Regions from separate parts of the Arthrobacter sp. AK01 genome, predicted to be linked through region 4. Evidence: riboswitches for the same ligand, from Rfam matches in the RefSeq annotation. Region 4 holds a riboswitch; each other region holds the start of a gene.
The links. Region 4 has a riboswitch for cyclic di-AMP ahead of LN996_RS06445 (M23 family metallopeptidase). Riboswitches for the same ligand answer to the same signal wherever they lie in the genome.
Positions count from the first base shown of each region.

Region 1: it holds a riboswitch for cyclic di-AMP, as region 4 does, so the genes downstream of both, LN996_RS03725 (NlpC/P60 family protein) here and LN996_RS06445 (M23 family metallopeptidase) in region 4, are expected to answer to the same signal.
Region 2: it holds a riboswitch for cyclic di-AMP, as region 4 does, so the genes downstream of both, LN996_RS07995 (M23 family metallopeptidase) here and LN996_RS06445 (M23 family metallopeptidase) in region 4, are expected to answer to the same signal.
Region 3: it holds a riboswitch for cyclic di-AMP, as region 4 does, so the genes downstream of both, LN996_RS15970 (hypothetical protein) here and LN996_RS06445 (M23 family metallopeptidase) in region 4, are expected to answer to the same signal.

Region 1 is NZ_JAJOHP010000007.1:8,142-13,425, reverse strand. Features, by position in the region: gene LN996_RS03730 (FAD-binding protein) at 126-818, shown strand; gene LN996_RS03725 (NlpC/P60 family protein) at 983-1,759, opposite strand; cyclic di-AMP (ydaO/yuaA leader) riboswitch at 1,763-1,955, opposite strand; gene LN996_RS03720 (copper resistance CopC family protein) at 2,106-2,735, opposite strand; gene LN996_RS03715 (NCS2 family permease) at 2,850-4,292, shown strand; gene hutG (formimidoylglutamase) at 4,367-5,284, shown strand, end outside.
Region 2 is NZ_JAJOHP010000017.1:20,601-25,884, forward strand. Features, by position in the region: gene LN996_RS07980 (cytochrome c biogenesis CcdA family protein) at 1-318, shown strand, start outside; gene LN996_RS07985 (TlpA disulfide reductase family protein) at 390-1,001, shown strand; gene LN996_RS07990 (vitamin K epoxide reductase family protein) at 1,042-1,719, shown strand; gene LN996_RS07995 (M23 family metallopeptidase) at 1,748-2,590, opposite strand; cyclic di-AMP (ydaO/yuaA leader) riboswitch at 2,594-2,768, opposite strand; gene LN996_RS08000 (SURF1 family protein) at 3,060-3,917, opposite strand; gene LN996_RS08005 (cytochrome c biogenesis protein ResB) at 3,907-5,284, opposite strand, start outside.
Region 3 is NZ_JAJOHP010000046.1:31,515-36,798, reverse strand. Features, by position in the region: gene LN996_RS15975 (dolichyl-phosphate beta-glucosyltransferase) at 1-365, opposite strand, end outside; gene LN996_RS15970 (hypothetical protein) at 535-1,377, opposite strand; cyclic di-AMP (ydaO/yuaA leader) riboswitch at 1,381-1,567, opposite strand; gene LN996_RS15965 (HAMP domain-containing sensor histidine kinase) at 1,676-3,166, opposite strand; gene LN996_RS15960 (response regulator transcription factor) at 3,170-3,910, opposite strand; gene LN996_RS15955 (hypothetical protein) at 4,114-4,944, shown strand.
Region 4 is NZ_JAJOHP010000013.1:44,166-49,449, reverse strand. Features, by position in the region: gene serC (phosphoserine transaminase) at 1-529, opposite strand, end outside; gene LN996_RS06450 (metal-dependent transcriptional regulator) at 823-1,518, shown strand; cyclic di-AMP (ydaO/yuaA leader) riboswitch at 1,704-1,945, shown strand; gene LN996_RS06445 (M23 family metallopeptidase) at 1,950-2,780, shown strand; cyclic di-AMP (ydaO/yuaA leader) riboswitch at 2,906-3,087, shown strand; gene LN996_RS06440 (C40 family peptidase) at 3,092-3,835, shown strand; gene LN996_RS06435 (NlpC/P60 family protein) at 3,936-4,709, shown strand; gene LN996_RS06430 (HNH endonuclease) at 4,927-5,284, shown strand, end outside.

The sequences.
Region 1 (5,284 bases), on a different contig from region 4:
GTCACCGAATGGCCGGCAAACGTGTTTCACGACACACACCGGCCATTTATTTGCGGCCGCTTGGGGAACTCGGACGCGACCCCACGCGATGCCGAAGGGCACACACGTCAAGGAGGAACCAAGCAGTGTCACTCACGCCTGATTCCGCCACGGAACGCACCACCACCGTGGTCATCGGAGCCGGCTTGTCCGGCTTGGCAGTTGCCAGTGAGCTCAGCCGCTATGGCGTGGGTTCCATCGTCGTGGACGGCTTTGGTGCGTTGTCCGCAACGGGCCCGTCGGTCCATACAGGCATGCTTCAACGCTGCGACGCCGCCGATCCCGCTGCAATGAAGGAACGCAACGAGATCCTCCGCCACTTACGGAACTACGCGGCAAGCCATCAGCTGGACGTCCGCAGCACCACGCGCGCCGTGCGCCTTGATTTCCTGGGCTCGGATCCGTCACAGCAGATTGGCTACGGTTTGGCCGCCAGCATGACCACTGCGGGGCTGAGAACCGGACTCCACGTATCCGGCCCCCTCGAATCCACCCGTCGCCAGTGGGCAGTCCACACCGCCAACGGGGTTCTCCTGGCCGACCACATCGTGGTCACGCGCTGTGCGCAGAGCCAGTTGCGCCGGATGCTGGCCGAACTCGGGATTGCCATCGGCCAAAACCTGGCCGCGGCCATGAGGGCAGTCGGGATGCATCTTGTAGGCGTCGGCGAACTCATTACGCCCACCCCCAAGGAAGTCCTTCGGCAGGCCAAAGCAGTGGGTCAGGCGATCTCTTCCAAGGTTGCCCTCCCGGCAGGGCCAGGCCTGGCCACCGCCTAGCCGATCCAACCGGCACACCCTGCCCCACTACGCGGCAAAGGCGCGCCTACCCGCCGTCGTACGTCCATGTCTGGAACTTTTACGCACAAAACTTAACGCCAAAGGCCGGTGCCTTTGAGGAGTGATTCCTCAAAGACACCGGCCTTTGGACAGAAGCGTGAGGCTTATGCGCCAGCGCGTACGTAGGTCAGGGGACCCGTTGCGGTCAACCAGCTGATCGGGTGGATGCCCGTCTGGTTGCCGTTGATGCCACCGCTGATGGCCTGGCCGTTGCCGATGTAGATGGCGACGTGGCCGGACTGAACGATCATGTCACCGGGCTGGGGGTCGCTGACGACCTTGCCGTAGTTCATGAACTGCATGGGGCCAAGGTCACCAACAGGGATGCCTGCGGAGCCGAGAGCCCGTTCCACCATGGCGGTGCAGTCCTGCATGATGCCGATCTGGGCGTAAGCCGAGGCAACCATGGCTGCGTTGACGCCACCGACTGCCGGGGCAGCAGCAGCGGGAGCAGCAGCAGCCGGAGCGGCAGCTGCGGCTTTGGCGACAGGAGCCGTTGCAGCGGCAGTGGTGACTGCTGCCTTCTTGGCTACGGGAGCCTCAACGACGGGAGCCGGCTTCTCGATGACCGGAGCCGCTACGGAAGCAACGGCAGGGCGCTCGAAGTTGATGGTCGCCGTGGAGGCGGCGGTAACAACCTGGGTGGGAGCTTCGGAGGCGGTCTCTGCGACCGTGGCGGGGCTGGAGTCCCGCTGAACCGGAGCTTCAGCTGCGTGGGCGGCGATGGAGCCGGTCAAGACGAGGCCCGAGGCTGCTGCGATGACAGCTGCCTGGCGGCCAGCGCCGGAGGCGTTGCTGGCAACTGCCTTGGAGATGGAGATGAACGGATTAGGACGTACGCTGTCCGCCTTACGACGGCCGCGAAGAATGCGTGAAGACATGAAAGAGCCTCTCCCGATGCCTGCGAGGTTAGCTGTCGGATTCGGATGGGAGTCACCCGGTCACTATCCCCCGCTGTTCAGCGGAAGCTTCGTGACTTCACCCCAAGGCACGCTCGAAAGCGACCTAAAATGGGTTCCCCGTCTCTGCCGTAAGGTTTGTCTGCGAACGGATTCCGGACTGCGGCAGAGCTAGGCAATCAGGCCGGAAGTGCCCGCTACGTGGAACAGGCACAGGTACAACCGTACGCGATGATCACGCCGAAGTCACATTTAAGTAACGAGAACTACTCTTCTGGCGTGTCGCGGTGACCGTTTCGAGATATTCGCAGGTACGTAGAAAACCCTGTTATTCCGCGGGATTATCGCCATCCGCGTCGTTGGAAGCAGCGAGTTTCCTACGTGCCGTAACAGCCAGAAAGATAACGAGTCCGATAGCAACAACGGCCAGTCCCACGATGCTCCACGGGAACGGCTGGGAGGCATCCGCTGCCGGTTCGCTGGTGCCCGTTCCCGGCGCACCGGTACCGGCCGTCGGTACCGAGGCTGAAGGAGCCGAAGCAGACGGTGAGGCAACCGCCGAACCGCTTGCCGACGTCGCGCCTCCGGCTGCCGTGAACGTAAAGGTGCCCTCGATGGGGTGCGAATCGCTGCTGACGACCCGCCAGACCACCGTGTACTCGCCCGCGGGTGCGCCTTCGCGCAGCTTCTGGACAGCTTGGTTGTCAATGATTTCCACGGGACCGTCTGCCCAGTTTTCGCCGCCCGCCGTGACCGTTACGCCCGAACCGATGGCCAGCGGCCGGTTGTTGAACGTGATGGAGACCGACGCCGGGACAACAGTCACGCTGGCACCGTTGGCCGGCGTGGTGGATTCGGCGACGTCATGGGCGGACGCCGGAGCCGCGGAAAACAGCAAGGCCGACGCGAAGGCGAGGGCAGCAACGACGGCGGCCAGAAGCGGGCGGATGGTACGCATGGGGCGGTTTCTCCTAGTGTTGGCTTCCTTACAGACTAGGCGAATCGTCCGGGGCGCCCGTATCCGACCGCATAGGATTTGAGAGCACACTCCCCTCGATCCCCGGAGTCCTTCATGCTTAAACAAGGTTCTGCAGTCGACCGCTACTTCAAAATCACTGAACGTGGATCCACGTACTCCCGGGAAATTCGTGGCGGCTTCGCAACGTTCTTCGCCATGAGCTACATCGTGGTGCTGAACCCCCTGATCCTCTCCGGAGCGGACTCGAGCGGAGCGTCCCTGGGCTTCACGGCCGTCGCAGCCACTACGGCTTTCGTGGCGGGCATCCTGACCATCCTCATGGGCGCGTGGGCCAAGCACCCGTTCGCCGTTGCAACGGGGCTCGGCGTGAACGCGTTCGTGGCAGTCACCGTGGCCTCACACCCCGGACTGACCTGGCCGGACATGATGGGCCTCGTGGTGCTTTCCGGCGTCACCATGCTCATCCTGGTGCTCACCGGTTTCCGTACTGCGGTGTTCAAAGCCGTTCCAGAAGCCCTCAAGACGGCAATCGTGGTGGGCATTGGTCTCTTCATTGCACTGATCGGCCTGGTCAATGCCGGATTCGTGCGCCGCATCCCGGACGCTGCCGGCACCACGGTTCCCCTGGGGCTGGGCGTGGACGGCAAGCTCATGGGCTGGCCCACCCTGGTTTTTGCGGTGGGCCTGATCCTGACCATCGCCCTGGTGGTTCGCAAAGTCCGCGGCGCCATCCTGATCGGGATCGTGGTTTCCACCGCCCTGGCAGCCATCCTTGAATTCACGCTCCACATCGGCCCGAGCTTTGACGGCAAGAACGTCAACCCGCGCGGATGGTCGCTCGTGGCGCCCACGCTCTCCGAATGGGGCGCCCCGGACTTGTCCCTGATCGGCAAGGCGAACCCTTTCGGCGCGTTCGAGCACCTCGGTTTCATCGCTGCTGCTTTGCTGGCCTTCGTGATCCTCCTGAGCATCTTCTTCGATGCCATGGGCACCATGGTGGGCCTGGCAAACGAGGCCGGAACCGTGGACAAGGACGGCAACATCCCCAACGTGGACCGGGTCCTGCAGGTTGACGCCCTCGGCGCAATCGTCGGTGGCGGCGCGTCCGTATCGTCCAACCAGATCTTCGTTGAATCCGGAGCGGGCATCGGCGAAGGCGCACGCACCGGCCTCGCCTCGATCGTTACCGGAGTGCTGTTCCTGGTGGCCATGTTCTTCACGCCGCTGATCAACCTGGTTCCGTTCGAAGCCGTTGCCCCGGCACTGGTTGTCGTGGGCTTCATGATGGTTTCCCAGGTGGGCAAGATCGACTGGCAGGACTGGGGCGTCGGCATCCCGGCGTTCCTGACCATCGCCCTGATGCCGTTCACGTACTCCATCGCCAACGGCCTGGGCGCCGGCTTCATCTCCTACGTCCTGATCCGCACGTTCCAAGGCCGTGCCCGCGAAGTCCACCCGCTCATGTGGGCTGTGGCTGCCGCGTTCCTGCTGTTCTTCGGCATCGGAACCGTGGAAGAGCTGCTCGGGGTCAAATAGGGAAATCCGGGGTTTCAGACACGCGCGGTGCGGGGTGGCTGGTTTTCGCGTGCCCGTTCGGGTGTGCTTGAAGCATGGAAACCACCCTCGCCGTAGATGTCAGCCCCACCCCGTGGACCGGGCGCTTTGACGGCGACGGTGCCGGGCACCGCCGGTGGTGGCAGGCGGTAGCACCCCTGACGTCGCCCGCGCCGGCAACGGCCTCGCGTCCCGCCGTCGTACTTGGGTTCTGCAGCGACGCCGGAGTCCTCCGCAACAAGGGCCGCGTGGGTGCCGCGGCGGCACCGGCCGCCATCCGCTCGGCGCTGGGTCCGCTGGCTTTCCACCTTGACCGTGACGTATTCGACGCCGGCGATGTGGTTGTGGAGGACGACTCACTGGAAGCGGGCCAAGAGCGCGCCGGACGCGCCATTTCGGGACTGCTCGACGCCGGAAACCTCACTGTAGTGCTGGGCGGCGGCCACGAGACCGCGTTTGCCAGTTACCTGGGCGTGGCTGGCTCTGAAGCCGTTCGTGGGAAGCGACTGGGCGTGCTGAACCTGGACGCCCACTTTGACCTGCGCGACGAACCCACGCCGAGCTCGGGCACGCCGTTCCTTCAGATGGCCCACGCCGAAGCGGCCGCGGGGCGCGAACTGCAGTACGCCGTCGTGGGCATTTCGGAGCCGAACAATACGCGAACGCTCTTCGACACCGCAGACCGGCTGGGCGTGAAGTACCTCCTTGATGAGTTGTGCTCCCCGGAGGCCGTGGAGGTATTTGTTGCCGACTTCCTGGCTGGCGTTGACGCGCTGTACCTAACGATCGACCTGGATGTCATGCCGGCAGCAGTGGCGCCCGGGGTGAGCGCGCCTGCCGCTTATGGCGTGCCCTTGCCGGTGATCAGCGCAATCTGCCGTCAGGTCGCTGCGAGCGGGAAGCTGGTGCACTTGGACGTCGCGGAACTGAATCCGGAGTTCGACGTTGATTCCAGGACAGCAAAAGTAGCGGCA
Region 2 (5,284 bases), on a different contig from region 4:
GGTCTCGGATGGACCCCCTGCATGGGCCCGACACTCAGCGCCGTGCTGAGCCTGAGCGTCACCGCGGGCAGCGCCTGGCGCGGGGCACTGCTGGCCTTCATCTATTGCCTGGGGCTGGGCATCCCCTTCGTTCTTGTGGCCCTGGGCCTGAACTGGGTCTCAAAGGTCCTGACCGTGGTCCGCAAGCACATTCGGGCGGTCAACATCGGCGGCGCCGTCATGCTCATCCTCCTGGGCATCCTGATGGTTACCGGGGTCTGGGTGCAATGGATCTACCAGCTGCAGAACCTGGCAGGGACGTTCCTGATGCCCGTCTAGCTGTACTGCCCGGGCAGTACATCTAGCCACCGCAACCCCGCACACAGACACAACAAGCAAGGACTGAGAGCATGATCAACCAACCAGAACCGCTGCGGCGCCCCGGCCGCCGCACCATCCTGGGCATGGGCGCGGCAGTACTTGCCCTCGCCGGCTGTGCAGCCCCGGACGATCTGGCCCAGCAGGCCAAGGCCGGAGACGACAAAAACTACATCGCCGGCGACGGGTCGGTCAACGAATACCCGCCCGCCTCACGCGGTGCCCGGGTGTCTCTGGAGGGCCGGCTGTTCAGTGGGGAGAAGGTTGCTGCCCGGGACTGGGCGGGCAAGGTCGTGGTCCTCAATTTCTGGTACGCGGCCTGCGCTCCGTGCCGGGCGGAGGCCCCGGACTTGGCCGCCCTGCATACCGAATTCAAAGACCAAGGCGTCTTGTTCTACGGCGTCAACGTCCGCGACGACGCCGCGACGGCCGAAGCCTTCGAACGGACCTTCAAGGTCGACTACCCCAGCTTCGATGACAGCGACGGCGGCATCCTCCTCGCCATGACCGAGTACGTCCCGCCCCGTGCAGTGCCCACCACCCTGGTCCTGGACACTGAAGGGCGCGTCAGTGCCCGGATCCTGGGGATCTCGCAAAAAGGAACCTTGAAGGCACTGATCACTACCGCAGCTGCGGGATCATGAATACCAAGCCCGCCACCAGACCACCTAAAGGACTTCTGCCATGACCAGCACCGCGAAATCCGCCGCGAACGTGACCACCTCAGACCCTGGCGCTGCCTCAGTCGCAGCCCAGCTTGGGCCGGATATTCCCCGCATGACCCGCGACAAGCCCTTTGGCTGGCTCCTGGTCATCACCGGCGTCATCGGCTGGCTCGCCTCCGGCGCCCTGGTCCTGGAGAAACTCGAGGTACTCAAAGACCCAGGCTACAAAACCGTCTGCGACGTCAATCCCTGGATTTCCTGCGGCCAGGTCATGCAGACCTGGCAGAGTTCCGTTTTCGGATTCCCCAACATGTTCATCGGGATCGTGGCGTTCGCCGTCATCATCACCACGGGCATGGCGCTGCTTTCCGGGGCAACTTTCGCCCGCTGGTACTGGGCCGGGCTGCAGGCCGGTGTCACGCTGGGGTTTGCCTTCGTCGTGTGGCTATGGTCCCAGGCCCTGTACTCGATCCACATCCTCTGCCCCTTCTGCATGATTGTCTGGGCGGCAATGATTCCCCTGTTCGTCTGGGTCACGGCCCGGAACATCACCCATGGAGTCATCAAAGTACCCGCCGGCGCGGCCCGCGTTGTCGGCGAATTTGGCTGGATCATTACCGCGCTGCTCTACGTGGCTGTTACCGCAACCATCTTCTTCGCCTTCAGCCACGTCTTCCTGGGCACATCAGGACTCTGACCCTGACAACCAAGGCGATGGGCGAGGCTTACATCCATCCCTGCGGGTTCACGGTCTGCCCGTTCAGGAGTACCTCGAAGTGCAGGTGGCATCCGGTGGAGTTGCCGGTGGTTCCGGCCGCGGCCAGCCGCTGGCCGGCGGTTACGGTCGCGCCCACGGAAGTTTCGATGGCGGCGAGGTGGTTGTAGGTGCTCTTCAGGCCGTTGCCGTGGTCCACCACAATCCTGTTCCCGCCACCGTAGGGGGACCATCCGGCCTCCACGACGGTCCCGGCTCCGGCGGCGAACACCGCTACCTGGCAGGCTGCCACGAGGTCCAGGCCGGTGTGCAGCTCCCCGGTGCCCGAGATCGGGCTGGTGCGGATACCGAACGGAGAAGTGACCGACATGCTGGCCAGCGGCGCCCCCAACCGGGCCGCGGCCGCGGCCGGGGAGGCCGCCGGGGTCGCGGGGGGGGCGGGGGCGGCGGCGGGGGGCGGCGGCGCGGCCGCGCCGGCAGCAGCTATGGGGGTCTTGGCCGGTACCGGCAACGGTGCCTGCTGTGTGGTGACAGCCGGGCGTTCATAACTGATGGAAGCCCCCACGGGGGCTTGGACGGGCGCGCCGGCAGCTGCCGTCCCCGATGCCTGCACCGCGAGGGCTGTGCTGGTGGGGGCCGGCCCGGCATGGGCGGCAGTGAGCGCTGCGGTCAACAGCGCGGCGACGCTCAGCGTAGCGGCGGCCGTGACCTGTTTGCGCCGGCTCCCCCGCGCTTCTGCCTCTGGCAGGGGCCGGTGACGGCCGGTAGTGGGGGATTTCATCGAGACGGCCGTGCGGGGCGCGAATCCGGAGGTTGGTTTTCGGCGGCGGCCATGGGGGGGTACAGAAGGCAAGGGGGATCCTTTCGGTTCGCCTGCGAAGTTAGCTGTCGGGTTCGGGCCAAGGAAAAATGCCCGGCCGTGCCCGGCGGCTTTCAGGCCACCGACATCACGGCTTCACCCCAAGGCAGGCTTGCTGCCGATTCTGGGTCCTCCACCCCCGCCGTCAAAAAGGGATAGTCGTTTGATGCCCCCGGCGGGGTCCAGCGCGGGGCATCAAGGGTCTCAATACAGAAAAACCTGAATTAATAGTAGCTGCAAAGCATCATCGTTACAATTTCGTGACTTAGGGGTTGTCGGCCTCGGTCAGGGACGCCCGGCTCGGTGCTGTTCTGAGACGCTTGACCGTATCTTCAGATTTGCAGCTAAGGGGTCAACGATCCCGGCCATGGGATCGTTCCCGGCACACCGGGTGATCTCCGCCTGGCCGGGGATGCCCTAGCCGTTCCGGGGCACCCTCTCCCGTCGGGCCTGCCGTGCCTGGTCAGAGTCCCATCGAGTCCAGCAGGGCGTCTTCTTCCTCGACGCGGGAGCGTTTGCGCGGGGCGGGAGCACGGGGTTGCTGGGCGGTGCTTGCGGTCTCCGCGGATTCGTCGGGCATGTCCCGTTCCTCACGGTGCATGCGGGCCTGCTGCCGTGCCATGTACCCGAAACCCACGAAGGCCAAGACGCCGAAGGTGATCCACTGCAGGGCGTAGGACAGGTTCGAGCCTTCCTTGACGGCCGGCGGGGCGAGTGGTTGCGGGACTGTGGCAGGCTGCGGGGACTCCGAGGCCATGACCCCGTAGCTGCCTGCCAGCAACGGGTACCCCAGCTGGCTCGCGTAATAGGACAGGTCGATGCTGGCCAACTGGCCCTCGGGTGCGTCACGACCCAGATCGGGCTCGGAGGGTTTGATCCGTACGACCGCCGAGACTTCTCCCGCTGGTGGTGCGGGCACGGCATCGGGGTACCCGGGCCGGGTGTTGCCGATCGGCAGCCAGCCCCGGTTGACTGCGATCGTTTCACCGGAAGCAAGCCGGAGCGGCACCACTACCTCGTATCCGGCAACGGAATTGTTGGGTCGGTTCCTGATGATTCTCTGGTCCTCGGCAAGGTACCGCCCTGACACTACAACCGTTCTCCACTTCGCGTCGGGGTCGGCGACGTCAAAGGAGGCGCGGGCATCCTGGAACGGCACCGGGGTTCTGTCGTAGTTCTGCTGGACCCTGCGGATTTCGGTCACGGTCTGATTCCGGCGCTCCATCTGCCAGTTCCCCAGCCCAATGCATGCCGCGGCGAATAATGCGGCCAGCAGCAGCCAACCCGCCCAACGCCAGGACAGAAGGAACCTATACGCCATCCTGTTCCTCCTGGAGCTGCCATTGCCGTGCCAACAGTGCGCGGATCGCCGTCGCCTCGGCGGCTAGGCGGTGGTCTTCTCCGCGGGCCAGAAGGCCGTATTCGACCATCGTCCTGCCGTCCACGTGGGTGCCGGCGCGGACCCATACCCGGCGCCGGTTCACATACAGGGAGACCATGAGCCCTGCCACGGCCAGCAGCGAAAATACCAGCACCCAGCCCTGGGCGGGGGTACTGCGTACATCCACCCCGATGTAGCGTTTAAGCCCGTCGAAGCTGATGCTTCCCTTGCCTTCGGGCAGCGTGTACGTTGCACCGGGTTGAAGCGTGATGCCGCCGGCGGGAAGGTCCCTGCCGTTGAGTTGGGTCAGCTTGGCCACGTCCAGGACGTACACGTTTTGCGGCGCTCCGGTGTCCAGCCCGAGGTCCCCGTAGTACGAGTTCAGGCTCAGCTGCGGGTTCAGGGGATCGGGGTCGAAGCTGTAGGACACGCCCTGGTCGTTCTTGATGGCCGAGGGCAGGAAGAACCCGACAAAGCCCAGCTGGGATGGTGCGGCGTCCGGGACCTTGAGGACCACCGAAGAGGTGTAGACCCCGTCGTTGGGGATGGACACCACGGGACCGCTGAAGGCGGTTTTCCCGGTGCCGTCCTTGACGGTGACGACCGGGGCGTAGCCGTTGCCGACCAAGAACACCCCGGTTTCACCGAAATAGACTGGTTCGTTGACTTTCAGGGTCTGTTCCCGTGCCGGGGACTCCGCTCCGTCCTTGGTGCTCAGCTCGGCGGTGAAGTCGATCGGCTGGCCGAACTGCTGGCGTGATTCCCTGTCGAAACGGACCTCGAAGCTCTCCAAAGTGACGGCGAAAGGATCCAGCCAGGCGGTGTTGAAGTTGATTCCCGGGGTGAAGGCATCGTAGCTGACCAGGGTATTGACGAAAGTGCCGCCTTCGATGAGGATCTTCTGTCCCCGATAGCCGAACATCCCGCCGATGGCCACACACACCAGCACCCCGATCAGCGAGGTGTGGAACACCAGGTTGCCGGCCTCCTTCAAAAACCCACGCTCGGCACCCAGAGAGGGACGCAGCCCATCCCGGTCCCTGACCTCGACCCGGTAGCCGCGCTTCCTCAGCACGTCCGCGGCGTCCGCTATCGCGGCGGCCGCGGTGATCCCGTCCCCAGCGGGCAGGATCAAGGTGCCATACTCGGGCAGCCGGGAGAGCCGTTTTGGGGTACGTGGCGGCTGGGAGCGCAAGGCTTTGTAGTGGGTGCGGGCCCTGGGAACGACACAGCCGATCAGGGAGATGAAGAGCAGGATGTAGATGGCTGAGAACCACACGGAGGAGTAGACATCGAACATCTGCAGC
Region 3 (5,284 bases), on a different contig from region 4:
TGGAATCGAACCACCGTCAGTTCAGGGAGTTCGCGGGCCAGCCGTTCGGCGATCCGCAGGGTGTTGTCCGTGCTGGAGTTGTCCGCCACGGTGATCTGGAAGGTATGGGGAAAGGACTCCGTGAGGTGCCTGTGCAGCTTGCGCAGGCCCTCCTCCAGGCGCGATTCCTCGTTGAACACAGGGATGGCGACGTCAAGGACAGGTACGGCAACGCGGGTGTCAACGGGGGAGCGCCGAGGCAGCTGCCGGCCCTCCGGCCCTCCTTGCGGGAGAGCCTGCTGGCCAGCCGGCGACGCCGCGCCAGCGAAGCCCGCGGAATGGACCCGTCGTCGCAAGGAGCTGGTGGCTGGATCTATGAGCGTCATGCTTCCAGAATGGGCCCGCCGATTATGAGGGCTTTAGGCGGAAGCTGTGACCCCACTGTGAACTCCGAGGGGCAGCTGTGAAACGGGAAAACCGCGCCGGTTCCCGCCGTCCGCTCCAGTGGGTACTGGTGCGAGCGGCGGCAACCGGCGCGGTATCAAGCAGTCTGGTTTAGTACCAGTTGTTGGCCAAGTGGAAGGCCAGGGCAGCCGACGGGGATCCGTAGCGTTCCTTGATGTAATTCAGGCCCCACTTGATCTGGGTCTGGTAGTTGGTCTGCCAGTCAGCACCGGCAGTTGCCATCTTGGAGGCCGGCAGGGACTGGACAATGCCGTAGGCGCCGCTGGAAGCGTTCGTGGCAGTGGTCTTCCAGTTGGATTCCTTCTCCCACAGGGTGTTCAAAGCGGTCATTTCGCCGGCGCTCCAGCCGTAGTTGCCCAGGATGCTGGCGGCATAGGCCTTGGCGGCGGCGGGATCGTCCACAGCTTTCGGGGCTGCAGCAGCGGCGGCAGCTTCGGCAGCGGCGGCGGCAGCAGCGGCATCAGCAGCCTGCTTGGCGGCAGCATCTGCAGCGGCTTTCTCTGCTGCGGCCTGGTCAGCGGCAGCCTTTTCGGCAGCAGCCTTTTCAGCTGCGGCCTGGTCAGCGGCAGCCTTTTCGGCGGCAGCCTTCTCAGCAGCCACCTTGTCCGCTGCAGCCCGGTCAGCGGCGCCCTTTGCGGCGGCTGCATCCAGGGAAGCGGAGATCTCGGCTGACTTGTTATTGCTGACCTGGGCATTCGCCTGGGTCTCGGCAACGCGGCTCACCTCGGGGAGGGTTAGGGCGGCGTTGGCAGCAGTGCCGAGCGATGCAACGCCCAGTGCAGCAGCTACAACACCGGCAACAACCGACATGCGGTGGCCGGACTTACCCTGACGGGCGGCGTTCTTGAGGACAGCCTGCGACTTGGTCAACGGGGCGTTGTGTTCATCGCGGTGACGCGCGGAAGGGCGCGTCTGATCGTTAAATTCAGACATATGTGATTACCTCTCAGCGCCTGCGGAGTTAGCTGTCGGGTTCGGATGAGGTCATCCGGCCGCGCATCACGCTGCGGCTTCACCCCAAGGGCCGGCAAAAATGCCTGGGCCCGGAGACTCTGGGTCCCCCGTCTCTGCCTCGGAGAAAGAGCGGACTCCGGGAAGTGGCAGAGCTCGGCGCATCCCGGATGTGGGTCAGTTGGGGCGACCCACCCTTTCGACGGTACAGGAGGTTTCGGTAGAAGTCACATTTAGGTAACAGAGATCACGATACCGGTGAGTCGCCTTGCCGGATTCGTTACACGCGTTCGTTGCTGACGGTAGGGAGTCGAAGGGCGAACTCCGTGCGCCCTTGACGCGAGGTCACCTCAACGCTGCCACCGTGCGCCTCCACGATGGATTCGACGATGGACAGGCCCAGCCCGGACGTGCCCTCGGACCCCGACCTTGCGGCATCGGCGCGGGCAAACCGGGAGAAAATCCGGCTTTGGAAATCTTCCGGAATGCCCGGGCCGTTGTCAGTCACGGTAACCACTGCGCTGCCATCGGCGGAGAGCATGACGCCCGTAACCACGGTGGTCCCGGCGTCCGTGTGTTTGCGTGCGTTGGAGAGCAGGTTGGCCAACACCTGATGCAGTTGCGTGGCGTCACCCCTCACAGTGATGGGTTCGTCCGGGAGCTGGAGTTGCCAGATGTGGTCCGGAGCCATGACTTTTTCGTCGCTGACCGTTTCGATGACTAATTGCGTGAGGTCCACATCCGTAACCTTGATGGGCTGGCCTTCGTCCAGCCTGGCCAGTAGCAGGAGATCCTCCACCAGTGTGGTCATCCGCTCGGATTGGCTTTGGACGCGAGCCAATGACTTCCGGCCGTCGTCGGTGAAGTTTTCGGTCATCCGCAGCAGTTCTGTGTAGCCGCGGATGGCGGTCAGCGGTGTGCGGAGCTCATGCGAGGCATCAGCGACGAACTGTCGAACCTTGGTTTCGCTCTCCTGCCGGGCTTCCAACGCGCTGGAGACGTTGTTCAGCATTTGATTCAGGGCATGGCCAACGCTGCCGACTTCCGTTCCGGGATGAGCGGCCGACGGGGGTACGCGCACCGCGAGCGCCACTTCACCGGCGTCCAGGGGCAGGCGCGAAACCTTGGTGGCCACCTCCGAGAGCTGTTCCAATGGCCGCATGGTGCGGCGGATGATGACCGTGCCCGCAAGGCCGATCAGCACCAGTCCGCCGAGCGAAACCAGCACCATGGTCCAGACCAGCGAGGCCTCGGCGCTCTGCTTGTCCGCAAGCGGCAGCCCTGTCACGATCACATCGCCATTGGTCTCGACGGCTACCAACCGATAGTCGCCGTTGGAGAGCGAACGGTCCACAGGACGGTTGTCCGTGGGGAGGGACAGCAGCACTTGTTCGTCGGCCGCGGAGAGCGACACCCGGTTTCCCCTGGCATCGATCAGGCCCGAGCTGCTCACAATTGAGCCGTTGATCCGGGCGTTCAGCGTCCCGGCGGCCTGCCCGCGAGCCTCCAGCGGGTCAGGCCTTCCGGACCCAGGAAAGTTCGCCGGTGGCCTGCCGAAGTTGTTGGCGCGGCTGGATGCCTGCTCCAGTTGGCTGTCGAGCTGCTTGTTGAACACCATGTCCATGGAGGCGTAGCTCACCACGCCAACTGCCCCGCAAATGGCGACCAGCAGTGCCATGGCCACCAGAACCAGCCTGGTGCGCAAGTGCCACGTGGAGGGGTTCAGCCAACTGCGGCCCGACTTCCTGGCCACTCCTGAAAGTGTGCTCAACGCCTAGTCCGCTGGCTTGATGACGTATCCGGCACCGCGGATGGTGTGGATCATCGGCGGATGGTTGGCCTCGATCTTCTTGCGCAGGTAGGAAATGTAGAGCTCCACGATGTTGGCTTGGCCGCCGAAATCGTAGTCCCACACCCTGTCCAGGATCTGTGCTTTGCTGACCACGCGTTTGGGGTTCTCCATGAGGTAGCGCAGAAGCTCGAACTGCGTTGCGGTGAGCGGGATGTCCTCGCCTGCCCTGGTTACTTCGCGCGTGTCCACGTTCAGGGTGAGGTCGCCCACCACCAGCTCGGCGGTGTCCATCGCGGCGACGCCGGAACGCTGGACCAGGCGGTGGAGGCGCAGGAGGACTTCCTCCATGCTGAACGGCTTGGTGACGTAGTCGTCACCGCCGGCGGCCAGACCAACGATGCGGTCCTGCACGGCGTCCTTGGCCGTGAGGAAGAGCGCGGGAACTTCGGGGGCGAAAGCGCGAATGCGGTTGAGGACCTCCACGCCGTCGAATCCGGGCAGCATGACGTCAAGGACCAGGACGTCGGGCCGGAAGTCCTTGGCCAGCTTCACAGCTTCAGGACCATCGCCGGCCACGGCGACGGACCAACCTGCCATGCGCAGGCCCATGCTCATGAGCTCGGCCAGACTGGGTTCGTCATCCACCACCAAGGCGCGGATCGGGGAGCCGTCCGGGTGGGACAGCTGGGGAAGGTTGTTGGTCATGGAGTGCGAGGAGGCCATGGGACAACTCTCCATTCTGCTGGTTTGCCAGCGCTTTGCCGGTCCTGTGAGGACGCTGTGAAGTCAACACTAGCGAGGTGGGAGTCCGGAAACACGCGTATCCACAGGTCACAGGAGGGACTACTCCTCAACACAGCCCCCGCACAGCAGGGGCACTGACGCTGGGGGTCGTACGCAGATAAACATCATCAACGGAGAAGACAATGAACGAGCAAAACCAACCCCCGTTGCCTCAAGGCGCTCCTTTTGCCGGCAACACTGCCGAACCGGCGCAGAAGACTGCAGCAAGTGGCGGCTCATCGTGGGCTTGGTCGGAGTCGGAGGATGCAGGCCATCATGGGCCTGGCTCCCAAGGGTGGGGCAACCAGCAGGCGGGCCAGCCAAAAAGCGGCCTTCCGGGTGGCTGGACCGTGAAGCGGACCTTGATCGTCGCTGGCGTGGCAGTAGTGGTCGCCGCCGGAACCGCCGCGGGGTTCTACGCACTCGGCGGTGCGGGTTCAGCAGACGCCGCGAACGTGCCGCTGGGTCAGGGCGGGACCACCGGACCTGGTGGGCAACAGGAACAGGCGGTACCCGGACAGGGCGGCCTCGGCCAGGCTGCACCGGGCCAGATGGGCGGAAACATGGCTCCCGATGGACTCGGCATGGCTGGTGGGCTCAACGGGGCCATCCACTCGGAGTACGTGGTGCTTCGGGAAGAGGAATACGTGACCATGGCGGACCAGCTGGGAACCGTCAGCGAGGTCACGACGAACTCCCTGACCGTCAAGAGCGAAGACGGCTTTACGAGGACCTACGCACTCAGCGGCGAAACGACAGTGGCGCAGGGAACCAGGCAGCGGGGGAGTGCCACCAGCACGCTTACCTTGGCCGACGTGACTGCGGGCTCCACTGTTCGGGTCACTGCCAGCAAGGACGGAAACAGCTACTCCGCTGCATCCATCCGACTGGCGACTTCCGGGCAGGGTGCGACGACGGGGCAAGGTACTGGTTCCGGGCAGGGCTCAACATCAAGCCTGGGTACCGCGTCCTGAAACCAAACGGGCAGTTTCTACAGCTTGTAGCAGATTTTCCTGCGAAAAATGCCGAACGAGGCGGCCAGCGATTGGACAACAACTGTTTCAGATCGTGAGATTCCGCTGCTGGGTGCTTCACGGGAACCTCGATGCATATGATGCCTGATTCGCCGAAGAAAATTCACTGGATTGCGAATATTTCTTGTTCCAGCCGAATGAAATGGCGTTCATTTATGAGGACAACTGAATTGTGATTTGCAGCACAATAGACCCCTGTGTCTCAAAATGTGGACGGTTCGACGCTTTGTTACTTGCGTGTTGCCATTGTTACGTTGCACACTTCCAATGTGAACAAGAA
Region 4 (5,284 bases):
AGGTGGCATCCACCAGGACGAGGGAGCCTTCGTCGGCCCCCTGCACGCGCTTTACGGGAGCAGCTACACCCGTGGAGGTCTCGTTCTGGGGCCAGGCATAGACGTCGACGCCCGTTTCGGCCTGTGCCACCGGGCGGGTGCCGGGCTCGGATTTAATGATGGACGATGCATCAAGGAACGGTGCCTTGTTGGTAGCGGCGGCAAACTTCGATCCGAATTCGCCGAAGGAAAGGTGCTGGGCCTTCTTCTCCACCAGTCCGAAGGCAGCGACGTCCCAGAATGCCGTGGAGCCGCCAACGCCGAGGACAACCTCATAGCCCTCGGGTGCGCGGAAGAACTGGCTGAGCCCTTCCCGGACGGACCCCACCAGGTTTTTCACCGGTGCCTGGCGGTGTGACGTGCCGAGGATGGTGGACGACGCGGCAGACAGGGCCTCGATCTGCTCCGGGCGGACCTTGGACGGTCCTGCGCCGAAGCGTCCGTCCTTGGGCAGCAGATCGGCGGGAATGGTGATGCTGTTGTCGCTCACGTGTGGCTCCAATGGGTATCGGCTAGAGATGGGTCGTGGCAGGTGGCATCAACTGCCCCTTCGACACCCCAATTCTGCCTGACGTGGCCCGGGGGCAGGAACCTGTGGCCGTCATAGTCCGCCACGTGGAATATGGACGAACCATATGCGACCGGAATTATCCAGAGTAATTCCAAATAAGCTAGGCTGGGGGTTGGCGTTCATGGGGCGGCGGTGCACACCGTCCGCACCGGCAAGGGACGCGGTACGGTGGAGATTACGCAAGGAACTGCGTTCGAGGAGAGCTGAGCTGGATGACGGATCTGATCGATACCACTGAGATGTATCTTCGGACCATTTTGGAGCTTGAGGAAGAAAACATCGTGGCGTTGCGGGCCCGCATCGCCGAGCGCCTGCGGCACTCCGGACCTACGGTTTCCCAGACCATCGGACGCATGGAGCGCGACGGCCTGGTGGTTGTGTCCAACGACCGCCACCTGGAACTTACCGAGGTTGGACGGAAGCGTGCCACAGAGGTCATGCGCAAGCACCGCCTTGCCGAGCGGCTCCTGGCGGACGTTATCGGCCTGGACTGGGCCTACGTCCATGATGAAGCGTGCCGGTGGGAGCATGTGATGAGCGAGCGGGTGGAGCGCCGGTTGTACGAGCTCCTGGAACACCCCACCGAATCCCCGTATGGCAACCCCATCCCCGGACTTGAAGCGCTTGGCGGCCTTGCGAGCCAGCCCTTGTCCCGGATTGACGTCAACCTCCTGCAGGCTATGGACGGCTATGCCACAGATTCCCGGGTGGCGGTAACCCGCCTCGCGGAGCCCATCCAGGTGGAACCTGAACTCCTCACGCAGCTGGACGAAGGTGGAATCCGTCCAGGCGCAACAGTCTCGCTGGCGCGCGTCGGCGAGTACATCTCCGTCCGGGTTCCCGGCATCGAGGGCGCGCTGGAGCTTCCGCCGGAAGTTGCGGCACACGTCTTCGTATCCGTCAGCTGAGGGCTGGCCTGTACCCAACCCGTGTCATATCTCACTTTCGCGGCTTTGGCGCGCGTGTGACCTGCGGTTTTTCAGGATTGATGATAAGGGCCTGCCGCGCCACGTGCGTTTCTGTTGATAACGAATTTATTACTGCGGGGCTTAATCCCCTATAGTTATCTACTAGCGCTGATACCAAAGCGTTACCTGTTCCGGAGCCGAGCTCTGCCAGCGGAACAGGTGTGTCATCCACCACTGGCAGAGGCGGGGGAACCACAAGCGGCTGTCTAAAGAAGCAGCCTTGGGGTGAAGTCCGCAGCAGAAGTGCCCACTGACGCAAGTCCTTCCTTGGATACCTGTGTGCCGTGAGCGCCTCGTGCGGACCGGGTCTTTGAACTCTCTGACCCGAATCCGACAGCTAACTTCGCAGGCTTTTTAGAGAGGAACAGAGTTTGACAACGCAGAACGTCAGGGGCCGCCGCCGCGCGTCCGGCCCCGCTGCTGAGCTGCGGCCAGCCCGCGTCGTATCGGAGATCCGGCCACGCGACACCGAGCGCCAGGTGCGTCGCCGTAAGAGCCCGTTGCGCCAGGTAGCCGACTTTGCCGCAGCCAGTGGCGTCGGGCAGAAGGCCGGAGTTGCGCTTGCCGCCACCGGACTCGCCCTGACTGTCGGTCTGCCGGCCACGAGCCCCGTCATGGCCACCTCGGAATCAGGCCAAACCGAGTCGGCCCTTGCCGTCACCGGTGGCAGCCAGCCCGAGGTTTCCGCAGCCGCATCCGCCAAGATCGACTTCAGCCGCGCTGCCGTTGCCACTGCAGCCGACCCCGACGGAAAGCTGAAGCAACTGCTCAGTGCGCAGTCCGCGGGCAGCATCCAGCGGGCCTCGTCGGCGGGCACCATGGCCAGCCCCTTGGACACGCTGACCACAGCTTCCCCGTTTGGCTACCGCGTCAGCCCCCTCACGGGCGGCGCCGGCGACTTCCACCGCGGCCAGGACTTCGTGGCTCAGTGCGGCACCGCCGTACATGCGGCAGCCAGCGGCAAGGTCACCTTTGCTGGATGGCACGAGTACGGCGGAGGCAACCGCGTGGTGGTAGACCACGGGAATGGCCTCGAAACCACGTACAACCACCTGTCATCCTTCACCGTCAAGGTGGGCCAGACGGTCAGCCGCGGCGATACGGTCGCACTGAGCGGCACCACAGGCGCTTCCACCGGCTGCCACCTCCACTTTGAGGTCCAGGTCAATGGTGAAGTTGTCGACCCCATGGGCTGGCTCTAAGGCCAGTTGATGGTTGTCTCTCGCATTCGTGACACACCCCGTGACCTGAATGTGACATTCGCGTTCAACTGTTGTACCGTACAAAGCGCATCGGCTTTTTAGGGGGCCGGTGCACTTGAGTGGATTGCCTAGCTCTGCCACCACTCGAGGTCCGTTCGCATAAATCGTCTGGCAGGGGCGGGGGAACCACTTCTGGTCTTCGAAAGAAGGCCTTGGGGTTAAGTCGCAAAGCTTCCTTGAAGCAGCGCGGCCGGATGACTCCCATCCGAATCCGACAGCTCACCTCGCAGGCATTGGGAGAGGCTACCTACGTGTCATCACGCACTACCCCTGCGCGCCACCGCGCCGAATCGGTTCGTACGAACCCCTTGAACACGCTTTCCAAGGCTGTTTCATCGAATGCCGGTACCGTTGGCCGCCAGGCCGTCGTTCTGGCAGCAGCATCAGGCCTCGTCCTCAGCGTCGGCTTGCCGGCACAGGCAGCTGACACCGACGTTTCCAAGTCGGAAGCCTCCAGCACCCAGCAGATGGTTGCCACCGCCGTCGTCACCGCGGAGCCCACAGCTACCGTTTCCTTTGAAAGCCCCGTTGTGGCCACCAAGGAAGCCCCCAAGATCCAGCGCGCTTCGCAGACCACCCAGCGGGCCACTGCAAACGGCACGCAGGACGCAGCAGGTGCTGTCACCGCCAAGTCGTCCGAAGCCAAGGACGCTGCTTCCAGCGCCGCGGCCTCCGGCCTCGCTGCCATCGCCTACACCGGCATTGGCCACCCGTACGTTTGGGGCGGCACAACGCCCAACGGATGGGACTGCTCCGGCTTCACCCAGTGGGTCTACGCACAGGCTGGCATCAGCATCCCGCGCGTCAACGCCTGGACGGCCATGAAGCCCACCAGTACTCCGGCCCCCGGTGACCTGGTCATGCAGAACGGCGGAGCCCACGTAGGCATCTACGTTGGCAACGGCATGATGATCAGCGCTTTGAACCCGGGCCAGGGCACGCTCCTGCACTCGGCTGCCTCCACCGGCACGTCCTCCTTCTTCACCCTCCGCTAGAAACAATCCGGTTCGAGGTTCGCCAGCATGCCCCCCAAGTGCTGGCGCGCCGATTAGCCGCGTGTACCCCAACTGCATGCGGATATGAAAAGAGAAAACCATGACCAGTGCAAACAAAGTTGCACGGCATCGCGCTGAGGCCCCCAAGACCAGCTCGCTTGCCGTCATCGCCAAGGCCGTCAGCGACAACGCCGGTGGCGTTGGCCGCCAGGCAGCAGTCATTGCCGCAGCTTCAGGCCTGGTCCTGACCGGTAGTGTTGCTGCCAACGCTGCCGAGACCAAGGTGGACCGCGAGTCCACCTCGACGTCCACCCTTGACGTCCAGTCGGTAGTTCAGGCGACCATCGCTGCGGACTCCACGGTTGCCATCTCCTACGAGCGCCCCGTGGTCACCACGGTGGAAGCTCCGGCTCCGGTAGTGAAGAAGGCTCCGGCCAAGGTTGAAACCAAGGCGGCCACGGAGAGCACAGCAACGTCCGGCAACGCTACGGTCGCCGTCAACACTGCGGCTCCGGCGGCAAAGGCTCCGGCAGCTGCCAGCGGCCTTGGTGCAGCAATCGCTGCTGCCGCCTACGCACAGCTTGGCGTCACCCAGGACTGCACCATGTTGGTGACCAACTCCCTGGCCGCCGTTGGCATCAACTTCCACGACTGGCCCGCTGGTTACCTGTCCCTGGGCCGCACGGTCAGTGCAGCAGAAGCGCAGCCCGGCGACCTCGCCTACTACGCCAACGGTGGTTTGGCTGGACAGGCCCACATCGCCGTCTACGTTGGCAACGGCATGGCAGTCCATGGTGGATGGAACGGATCCACCACGGCACTGTTCAGCGTCAACGTCGGCTCCGGCCCGGTTTTCATCCGCGTCAACGGCTGATCCCACATCATCATGAACACCCCGCAGGCTCCGGCCGGCGGGGTGTTCTGCTTTAACCGCGCATGAACTCTTGCCGACACCGCAGGCGAAACGGCAGAAAGATTCGTGGATACGGCATATAAGTGCTTACCCTTATGTTGTCGATCCACAGCCCGTACAAGCAGAGGGCAGCCGGCCCTCGTGCCCCTGACGGGTGCGGCCGTGAAGAGGTACGTGCATGCGCACACTCGTTCTGAATGCTGGATATGAACCGCTGGCGGTAATAACATTCCGCCGGGCGCTGGTCCTTGTGCTCACTGGGAAAGCTAGCGTTGTGGCCGAAGGCGACGAGCCTGTCGTCGGGCCACAGGAGATTCTCGGACGACCATCCGTGATCCTCCTCAACCGCTACATCCGTCCCCGGTACAACAGGATTACTGCCGTGAGTCGCCGCGGGGTCCTTCGCCGCGACGGTCACCACTGCGCCTACTGCGGGAAAACAGCCCACACCATAGACCACGTCCACCCCAAGTCCAGGGGCGGCGCGGATTCCTGGGAAAACCTGGTTGCGGCGTGCTTGAAATGCAACAACGCCA